Regions from separate parts of the Priestia sp. 40 genome, predicted to be linked through region 1. Evidence: a T-box and tRNA genes for the amino acid it is inferred to sense, from the RefSeq annotation. Region 1 holds a T-box; the other regions hold tRNA genes.
The links. The T-box of region 1 lies ahead of alaS (alanine--tRNA ligase). A T-box ahead of a tRNA ligase gene usually reads a tRNA of that ligase, here a tRNA-Ala.
Positions count from the first base shown of each region.

Region 2: it has a tRNA-Ala gene. The T-box ahead of alaS (alanine--tRNA ligase) is inferred to sense a tRNA for this amino acid. The anticodon was not compared.
Region 3: it has a tRNA-Ala gene. The T-box ahead of alaS (alanine--tRNA ligase) is inferred to sense a tRNA for this amino acid. The anticodon was not compared.

Region 1 is NZ_JBMPZA010000005.1:1,269,627-1,272,879, reverse strand. It holds gene ACO1DI_RS07710 (AI-2E family transporter) at 1-781, shown strand, start outside; T-box leader at 833-1,044, shown strand; gene alaS (alanine--tRNA ligase) at 1,170-3,253, shown strand, end outside.
Region 2 is NZ_JBMPZA010000023.1:73,859-77,111, forward strand. It holds gene sigW (RNA polymerase sigma factor SigW) at 1-230, opposite strand, end outside; gene ACO1DI_RS23705 (aspartyl-phosphate phosphatase Spo0E family protein) at 386-556, shown strand; gene rocF (arginase) at 640-1,539, opposite strand; tRNA gene ACO1DI_RS23715 (tRNA-Ala) at 1,703-1,778, opposite strand; tRNA gene ACO1DI_RS23720 (tRNA-Gly) at 1,801-1,875, opposite strand; tRNA gene ACO1DI_RS23725 (tRNA-Lys) at 1,885-1,957, opposite strand; tRNA gene ACO1DI_RS23730 (tRNA-Gln) at 1,962-2,036, opposite strand; tRNA gene ACO1DI_RS23735 (tRNA-Tyr) at 2,044-2,127, opposite strand; tRNA gene ACO1DI_RS23740 (tRNA-Thr) at 2,136-2,211, opposite strand; tRNA gene ACO1DI_RS23745 (tRNA-Val) at 2,216-2,291, opposite strand; tRNA gene ACO1DI_RS23750 (tRNA-Glu) at 2,315-2,389, opposite strand; tRNA gene ACO1DI_RS23755 (tRNA-Asn) at 2,393-2,467, opposite strand; rRNA gene rrf (5S ribosomal RNA) at 2,477-2,592, opposite strand; rRNA gene ACO1DI_RS23765 (23S ribosomal RNA) at 2,701-3,253, opposite strand, start outside.
Region 3 is NZ_JBMPZA010000015.1:339,117-342,369, forward strand. It holds gene ACO1DI_RS16530 (M48 family metallopeptidase) at 1-745, opposite strand, end outside; tRNA gene ACO1DI_RS16535 (tRNA-Glu) at 955-1,026, opposite strand; tRNA gene ACO1DI_RS16540 (tRNA-Asn) at 1,031-1,105, opposite strand; tRNA gene ACO1DI_RS16545 (tRNA-Ile) at 1,109-1,185, opposite strand; tRNA gene ACO1DI_RS16550 (tRNA-Gly) at 1,192-1,265, opposite strand; tRNA gene ACO1DI_RS16555 (tRNA-His) at 1,277-1,352, opposite strand; tRNA gene ACO1DI_RS16560 (tRNA-Phe) at 1,363-1,438, opposite strand; tRNA gene ACO1DI_RS16565 (tRNA-Asp) at 1,449-1,524, opposite strand; tRNA gene ACO1DI_RS16570 (tRNA-Met) at 1,529-1,605, opposite strand; tRNA gene ACO1DI_RS16575 (tRNA-Ser) at 1,620-1,712, opposite strand; tRNA gene ACO1DI_RS16580 (tRNA-Met) at 1,740-1,816, opposite strand; tRNA gene ACO1DI_RS16585 (tRNA-Ala) at 1,851-1,926, opposite strand; tRNA gene ACO1DI_RS16590 (tRNA-Pro) at 1,932-2,008, opposite strand; tRNA gene ACO1DI_RS16595 (tRNA-Arg) at 2,013-2,089, opposite strand; tRNA gene ACO1DI_RS16600 (tRNA-Gly) at 2,096-2,170, opposite strand; tRNA gene ACO1DI_RS16605 (tRNA-Lys) at 2,180-2,252, opposite strand; tRNA gene ACO1DI_RS16610 (tRNA-Gln) at 2,257-2,331, opposite strand; tRNA gene ACO1DI_RS16615 (tRNA-Tyr) at 2,339-2,422, opposite strand; tRNA gene ACO1DI_RS16620 (tRNA-Thr) at 2,431-2,506, opposite strand; tRNA gene ACO1DI_RS16625 (tRNA-Val) at 2,511-2,586, opposite strand; rRNA gene rrf (5S ribosomal RNA) at 2,698-2,813, opposite strand; rRNA gene ACO1DI_RS16635 (23S ribosomal RNA) at 2,877-3,253, opposite strand, start outside.

The sequences.
Region 1 (3,253 bases):
TATTTTTGTGGAACAAGTAAAAGATTTAAACGAGCAGCTGCCTCATTTTACGAATACATATAGACATTGGGTAGAATCGATTCATGATCGTACAACTTCACTTCCAAACGGTGTACATGAAAAAATTGAAGGCAGCATTGATGATGTAGAGGCTACGCTCAACGTGTGGCTTACAAAAGTGGCGGAAGGATTAAAATCATTGATTACCTCTTTTTTGATTTTAATCATTATTCCATTTATTGTTTTTTATATGCTAAAGGATTTTTCCTCTATTAAGAAAGCAACAGCTTATGTTACACCTAAAAAGTGGCACAAACCAGGCGAACGTTTTTTATCGGATGTGAATGAATCGCTCGGCAATTACATTAGAGGGCAATTTTTTGTTTGTCTCATTATTGGTGTGATTGCCACAGCAGCACTGTGGTTCTTTCATGTACCTTATGCACTTCTTTTAGGCTTTATTATTGGCGTAACGAATATCATCCCGTATTTTGGCCCGATTATTGGCGCGGTTCCAGCAGCTATTATTGCAGCCACAATCTCGATAAAACTGGTTATCACCATTGTGATTATTATCTTTGTGCTGCAGTTTCTAGAGGGAAATGTTCTGTCTCCGCTTATCGTAGGAAAGAGTCTTCATATTCATCCTTTGTTTATCATGCTTGCGCTCCTTTTAGGAGGAGAGTTTGGAGGAGTATTGGGTCTCATTTTGGCTGTGCCAATTTTAGCAGTCATTAAAATATCTATTTTGCATATCCGCTCTTATACGCTCAAACATTGACAAAGAGCGGTTAATTTGTCATAATATCGCCATAAGAAAACGCTACATATTTTGAACACAATGATGGATCGAGTACGTTGCACACTGGTTTTTAGAGAAGGGCTTCCTTGGCTGAAAGAAGCGCTAAACAAAGAGCAGCGGAACGCTAGTCCAGAGTGCAGGCTAAAACCTGCCGTGTCAGCAACGTTAACGCTATGAAGGTGATAAATGCTTTTGGCATTTATAATCAGGGTGGTACCGCGAGTTCAACTCTCGTCCCTGCTACAGGGATGAGAGTTTTTTTGTGTGCAAATAACTAGCAATTACTTTTGGACACAGGGAAAATAGATGCTTTTATGTCATCATTTTTTTGTCTATAAATAAGAAGAGTATTAAAGGAGGACCAATCATGAAAAAACTGACGTCAGCACAAGTTCGTCAAATGTATTTAGATTTCTTTAAAGAAAAAGGCCATGATGTAGAACCAAGCGCATCTTTAGTTCCGCATGAAGATCCATCTTTATTATGGATTAACAGTGGAGTAGCTACATTAAAAAAATATTTTGATGGTCGTGTTATTCCTCAAAATCCGCGTATTTGTAACGCACAAAAATCTATTCGTACAAACGATATCGAAAACGTAGGTAAAACGGCTCGCCATCATACGTTTTTTGAAATGCTTGGTAATTTCTCTATCGGTGATTATTTCAAAGAAGAAGCAATCCAATGGGCATGGGAATTCTTAACGAGCGATAAATGGATTGGATTCGACGCAGATAAACTATCTGTAACAGTTCACCCTGAAGATGAAGAAGCATTTAAGATTTGGAATGAAAAAATGGGCGTGCCTAAAGAACGCATCATTCGTTTGGAAGGTAATTTCTGGGATATCGGAGAAGGTCCGAGTGGTCCAAATACAGAGATCTTTTATGATCGCGGAGAAGCATATGGAAATGATCTAACTGATCCGGAATTATATCCAGGTGGAGAAAATGAGCGTTATTTAGAAATTTGGAACCTTGTATTTTCTCAGTTTAATCATAATCCTGATAATACGTACACGCCGCTTCCAAAGAAAAACATTGATACGGGAATGGGCTTAGAGCGTATGGTTTCTGTTATTCAAGATGTGCAAACAAACTTTGATACAGATTTGTTTATGCCAATTATTGAAGCAACTGAAAACATTTCAGGCGCTAAATATCGTACAAATGATGAGCAAGATACGGCATTTAAAGTCATTGCTGACCATATTCGTACGGTAACATTTGCTGTAGGTGATGGTGCGCTTCCTTCAAATGAAGGCCGTGGGTATGTGTTGCGCCGTTTGTTACGCCGAGCAGTTCGCTATGCTAAAAAGTTAAACATTAATCGTCCGTTCATGTACGAGCTAGTGCCGGTAGTAGGTGAAATCATGGTTGATTTCTATCCGGAAGTAAAGGAAAAAACGGATTTTATCCAGCGTGTAGTAAAAAATGAAGAAGAGCGTTTTCACGAAACGTTAAATGACGGACTAGCTATTTTGGCAACTGTTATTAAAAAGGAAAAAGCGCAAAACAGTGATACGGTACAAGGCGAAGATGTATTCCGTTTATATGACACGTATGGATTCCCTGTTGAATTAACGGAAGAATATGCAGAAGATGAGAACATGAAAATTGATCATGCAGGTTTTGAACGTGAAATGGAAGCACAGCGTGAGCGTGCGCGTGCTGCTCGTCAAGATTCTAGTTCTATGCAAGTTCAAGGCGGCGTACTTGGTGAAGTAACCGTTGCAAGTGAGTTTGTTGGCTATGATAAAAATGAAGTAAAAACAGTTGTTGAAGCAATTATTGTAGACGGTGAGCTTGTTGATCGCGCTGAGGCTGGAACAGAAGCGCAAGTCATCTTAAGCCACACGCCATTCTACGCAGAAAGCGGCGGTCAAATTGCGGACCAAGGCACGATCCAAAGTGCTTCAGGAACAGCTGAAGTAAAAGACGTTCAAAAAGCGCCAAACGGCCAAAATGTCCAAACGGTATCTGTAACAAACGGTGAGCTTGTAAAAGGTGAAACATATACGGCAACGCTTGATGAAGAAAACCGCAGTGCGATTGTGAAAAACCATACGGCAACGCATTTATTGCATCAAGCATTAAAAGATACGTTAGGAACGCATGTTAATCAAGCGGGTTCTTTAGTAACAGCGGATCGCTTGCGCTTTGACTTCTCTCATTTTGGTCAAGTGACACAGGAAGAGCTTGAGAAAATTGAACAAATCGTTAATGAAAAGATTTGGGACAGCATCTCTGTACAAATTGAAAACAAAGCAATTGACGAAGCAAAAGCGATGGGTGCAATGGCACTATTTGGTGAGAAATACGGAGATATCGTGCGCGTAGTACAAGTAGGCGACTACAGCTTAGAATTATGTGGTGGATGTCACGTGCCAAATACATCTGTTATCGGTTTATTTAAAATTGTATCAGAATCGGGAATCGGTGCAGGTACTCG
Region 2 (3,253 bases), on a different contig from region 1:
GCAATTCGATATAACCAGGTGGAAAACTTTTTACTTGTGTCATAGCTATGAATATTTACATAGGCTCGAATAAACGCTTCTTGTGCAGCGTCTTGCGCCTCTTCCCGGTTTCCTAACATTCGATAACATAGATGAAAAAGTTTATCCTTGTGATATTCTACTATGTCAGCAAACGCATCCTGGTCACCTTTTTTTACTTTTTTTATTTTCCTTTTTAATAATAAATCCATGTAACGGTTACCTCCGCCCATTGCGGGATAGTATATATACGTGTACTTTATCATAAAGTTTCACTTATGCTTAATTATTTTAACAAAAATTTGTCAAATACGTTTAAAAAGATCGTACGTAGGTTATGTAATTAGTATAGATGAAAAGAAGAGGAGTGGAAAGCTTGACTCATACAAAAGAGAACCTTTTGAATCAAATTGAAGAATGTAGAAATAACATGGTCACTCTTGCAGCAGAAAACCCTTTATCATCACTAACAGTGGTGAGAGTAAGTTCAGAGCTAGATGGTTTATTAAATGAATATGAAAAGTTTTTCTCTATATAAAGAAGCTCTCGAATCTGAACTAAGAGCTTCTTTTTTTTTATCTTCATATATATTTCATGTACCTTTTGGTAGGTATTAATGTTTTATACTAATTTTTCTCCTAAAAGTGAGCCCATTAATGCAACAGCTACGGTAGCTGTTTTATTCCGTTCATCTAAAATAGGATTCACTTCCACAAACTCAGCAGAAGTGATTAGCTGAGATTCTGCCAACATCTCCATAGCTAAATGACTTTCTCTATAGCTTATTCCACCGATAACTGGTGTTCCTACTCCAGGTGCATCATGTGGATCCAGTCCGTCTAAATCGAGTGATAGATGAACGCCATCTGTTTTATCCTGCAAATATAAAATTGTTTCTTCCATTATTTTTGTCATGCCCATTCGATCTATCTCATGCATCGTATACACTTTAATGCCTTTTTCCTTTATTAGCTCTTTTTCTCCTTCATCTAAAGAACGTGCTCCGATAATCACAATATTTTCAGGCTTAACTTTAGGTGTATAACCACCAATTCGAGTCAATGCTTCGTCTCCTACACCTATACTTGCCGCCAATGGCATACCGTGAATATTTCCTGAAGGAGACGTATCTGCTGTATTCAAATCTCCGTGTGCATCATACCAAATCACGCCCAAGTTTTTATAATGACGACTTACTCCTGCTAGTGTTCCGATAGCGATACTGTGATCTCCCCCTAGCACTAAAGGAAACCTTTTATTTGTAATAACATCACTTACGGTCTGAGCAAGCCTCTCGCTAGCATCTGCTACAGCTTTTAAATTCTTTAAGTTTGTATTTTCATCACTATGTACTCGTTCAGCTAAGGCAATTTCAATATTCCCTTTATCTTCTACACTATAGCCAATATTCTCGATGCGTTCAATGACACCTGCATATCGTATCGCACTTGGCCCCATATCGACCCCACGGCGAGTTTGACCTAAATCCATTGGTACTCCAATAATTGAAAGCTTATTCATAATATGTCCCCCCATCACAAATGTTGCTACTCTCTTATTGTAACGGCTAAATGAGCGATGGCTCAACTCGACACTTTTTTGAATATATATACAATTCTAATTTGTAGAAACTGCACAAAAAAACCTTTAAGCAATTTGCTTAAAGGTTGTACGTTCATATGTATGGTGGAGCCTAGCGGGATCGAACCGCTGACCTCCTGCGTGCAAGGCAGGCGCTCTCCCAGCTGAGCTAAGGCCCCAATATCTTTTTTTATATAGAAATGGAGCGGAAGACGAGGTTCGAACTCGCGACCCCCACCTTGGCAAGGTGGTGTTCTACCACTGAACTACTTCCGCTTATTAAAATGAGCCATGAAGGACTCGAACCTTCGACCCTCTGATTAAAAGTCAGATGCTCTACCAACTGAGCTAATGGCTCTCTATGGCTGGGCTAGCTGGATTCGAACCAACGCATGACGGAATCAAAATCCGTTGCCTTACCGCTTGGCGATAGCCCAATAAAGATGGTGGAGGGGGGCAGATTCGAACTGCCGAACCCGAAGGAGCGGATTTACAGTCCGCCGCGTTTAGCCACTTCGCTACCCCTCCGATATAAATGGTGCCGGCAAGAGGACTTGAACCCCCAACCTACTGATTACAAGTCAGTTGCTCTACCAGTTGAGCTACACCGGCACGGTGGTGGAGGATGACGGGATCGAACCGCCGACCCCCTGCTTGTAAGGCAGGTGCTCTCCCAGCTGAGCTAATCCTCCACTATTATGTAGATAAAAATAAATGGTGACCCGTACGGGATTCGAACCCGTGTTACCGCCGTGAAAGGGCGGTGTCTTAACCGCTTGACCAACGGGCCAGTTGGCTCCACAGGTAGGACTCGAACCTACGACCGATCGGTTAACAGCCGATAGCTCTACCACTGAGCTACTGTGGAATAATAATAGCCTGGCAACGTCCTACTCTCACAGGGACAAAGTCCCAACTACCATTGGCGCTAAAGAGCTTAACTTCCGTGTTCGGTATGGGAACGGGTGTGACCTCTTCGCTATCGCCACCAGACATATTATATTATACATGATTTGATAAAGAAAGCAAGACTTTTTTAAAAGTTTTGTTCTCTCAAAACTAGGTAACAGTTTGCTGAGCAAAGCTTACGCTTTTAAAGTTTTGGTTAAGTCCTCGATCGATTAGTATCAGTCAGCTACACATGTCGCCACGCTTCCACCTCTGACCTATCAACCTGATCATCTTTCAGGGATCTTACTAGCTTGCGCTATGGGAAATCTCATCTTGAGGGGGGCTTCATGCTTAGATGCTTTCAGCACTTATCCCGTCCACACATAGCTACCCAGCGATGCCTTTGGCAAGACAACTGGTACACCAGCGGTGTGTCCATCCCGGTCCTCTCGTACTAAGGACAGCTCCTCTCAAATTTCCTACGCCCACGACGGATAGGGACCGAACTGTCTCACGACGTTCTGAACCCAGCTCGCGTACCGCTTTAATGGGCGAACAGCCCAACCCTTGGGACCGACTACAGCCCCAGGATGCGATGAGCCGACATCGAGGTGCCAAACCTCCCCGTCGATGTGGACTCTTGGGGGAGATAAGCCTGTTATCCCCGGGGTAGCTTTTATCCGTTGAGCGATGGCCCTTCCATGCGGAACCACCGGATCACTAAGCCCGACTTTCGTCCCTGCTCGACTTGTAGGTCTCGCAG
Region 3 (3,253 bases), on a different contig from region 1:
CCGTCACATATGCATTGAGAGAGTTCGTTTTTTCAGACATGTTTACTTCATATACATGCTTAGCAGGTATATGAGCTTCGTCTGCTAAATGTAAAATTTTCGTCTCTAGCTCTTTATTCTTTAATGGATAAAAATCGTTATATAACGGATCGATAACCACTGGTTGAATAAACGTCAAAAATAGCGTAAATGGAATAGATACTAGCCATGCATACAGCCACCATCTTTTTGAAAACTTACGAATGAATGCATATAACACAGCAATCACTAAAAACATGGTGGCATAGTTTACCCAAAAATCTGTAAAGAGATCCTTCATCCATCCTTGGAAAGGTTGCGTCGTAATATGGTAAGCCTTTGAAAGCTTAAAGCTAATCCAGTCCATAGGAAAAGAATAGATCAGCAGCAGAACGGATAACCAAAATACATAAATAGCAGTTTGGAGAAGACTGAAACGGCTGATGTCTTTAGACCACTTATTAACTTTCTTAGATACACCTAACACTAAAATTAAAATAAACCCTAGCCACTCATATGGAATTCGGATAAAAAAGAGTGCATCTCTAATTTTTGAATATTTTTCGGTCAACATAAGTTCTCGTGCATTCATAAACGTAGCCGGGTCTACGCTGGTGCCCTTTAATGATTGTGGAATAGAGGTATCGCTTATATAGAATAAATACACCCAAATACACGCTCCATACACAAGAAAAACTCCGATGGACCACCAAACAATTTTTTTCACGCATTCCCCTCCTTTTGTACAAACAGTATGCCGTTATTACTATTGTAGGTTTTTTTTCGAAATTTAGAACAAGCTTTTATAGATGTGCTATAAGAAATGCAATTCGGAGAGAGGCAATCATAGAAAAACGAAAAATAGAGTTTAGACAAAAGAATAAACTCTGTTTACAAACAAAAAAAGCAGTTTGCATATGCAAACTGCTTTTAAGATGACCCGTACGGGATTCGAACCCGTGTTACCGCCGTGAAAGGGCGGTGTCTTAACCGCTTGACCAACGGGCCAGTATGGCTCCACAGGTAGGACTCGAACCTACGACCGATCGGTTAACAGCCGATAGCTCTACCACTGAGCTACTGTGGAATATGGTGGGCCTAAGTGGACTCGAACCACCGACCTCACGCTTATCAGGCGTGCGCTCTAACCAGCTGAGCTATAGGCCCATTATTTGGAGCGGGTGATGAGAATCGAACTCACGACATCAGCTTGGAAGGCTGAGGTTTTACCACTAAACTACACCCGCGTTACTTAAGATGGGGCGACTGATGGGAATCGAACCCACGAATGCCGGAACCACAATCCGGTGCGTTAACCACTTCGCCACAATCGCCATCTTAAAATGGTGGCTCGGGACGGAATCGAACCGCCGACACAAGGATTTTCAGTCCTTTGCTCTACCAACTGAGCTACCGAGCCTTTATGTAAATGGCGGTCCCGACGGGAATCGAACCCGCGATCTCCTGCGTGACAGGCAGGCATGTTAACCGCTACACCACGGGACCACTTTGGTTGCGGGGACAGGATTTGAACCTGCGACCTTCGGGTTATGAGCCCGACGAGCTACCGAACTGCTCCACCCCGCGATGATATAAATAGATGGCGGAGGAAGAGGGATTCGAACCCCCGCGGGCTTTAACACCCCTGTCGGTTTTCAAGACCGATCCCTTCAGCCGGACTTGGGTATTCCTCCGTATATTTATAACAAATGTAACTTATATGGTAGCGGCGGAGGGAGTCGAACCCACGACCTCACGGGTATGAACCGTACGCTCTAGCCAGCTGAGCTACACCGCCATATTATTCGTTACAATTATTTATTTAATTTAATTGGTGGAGCCTAGCGGGATCGAACCGCTGACCTCCTGCGTGCAAGGCAGGCGCTCTCCCAGCTGAGCTAAGGCCCCATAAATGGTCGGGAAGACAGGATTCGAACCTGCGACCCCTTGGTCCCAAACCAAGTGCTCTACCAAGCTGAGCTACTTCCCGTTTATGGCGCGCCCGAGAGGAGTCGAACCCCTAACCTTTTGATCCGTAGTCAAACGCTCTATCCAATTGAGCTACGGGCGCTTTATATGGAGCGGAAGACGAGGTTCGAACTCGCGACCCCCACCTTGGCAAGGTGGTGTTCTACCACTGAACTACTTCCGCTTATTAAAATGAGCCATGAAGGACTCGAACCTTCGACCCTCTGATTAAAAGTCAGATGCTCTACCAACTGAGCTAATGGCTCTCTATGGCTGGGCTAGCTGGATTCGAACCAACGCATGACGGAATCAAAATCCGTTGCCTTACCGCTTGGCGATAGCCCAATAAAGATGGTGGAGGGGGGCAGATTCGAACTGCCGAACCCGAAGGAGCGGATTTACAGTCCGCCGCGTTTAGCCACTTCGCTACCCCTCCGATATAAATGGTGCCGGCAAGAGGACTTGAACCCCCAACCTACTGATTACAAGTCAGTTGCTCTACCAGTTGAGCTACACCGGCACGGTGGTGGAGGATGACGGGATCGAACCGCCGACCCCCTGCTTGTAAGGCAGGTGCTCTCCCAGCTGAGCTAATCCTCCAAATATCATACACAACATTCAGTGTGTATTGTATATAAGTTTTTTACAAATGAGCCAAATAAAAAACCCCTAGACTCTTTTACAAGAGCATAAAAAGGGGTCTTATTCATTGCCTGGCAACGTCCTACTCTCACAGGGACAAAGTCCCAACTACCATTGGCGCTAAAGAGCTTAACTTCCGTGTTCGGTATGGGAACGGGTGTGACCTCTTCGCTATCGCCACCAGACAAGAGATTATTCTCTCAAAACTAGATAACAGTTCGCTGAGTAAAGCTTACGCTTTTAAAAGTTTGGTTAAGTCCTCGATCGATTAGTATCAGTCAGCTACACATGTCGCCACGCTTCCACCTCTGACCTATCAACCTGATCATCTTTCAGGGATCTTACTAGCTTGCGCTATGGGAAATCTCATCTTGAGGGGGGCTTCATGCTTAGATGCTTTCAGCACTTATCCCGTCCACACATAGCTACCCAGCGATGCCTTTGGCAAGACAACTGGTACACCAGCGGTGTGTCCATCCCGGTCCTCTCGTACTAAGGACAGCTCCTCTCAAATTTCCTACGCCCACGACGGATAGGGACCGAACTGTCTCACGACGTTCTGAACCCAGCTCGCGTACCGCTTTAATGGGCGAACAGCCCAACCCTTGGGACCGACTACAGCCCC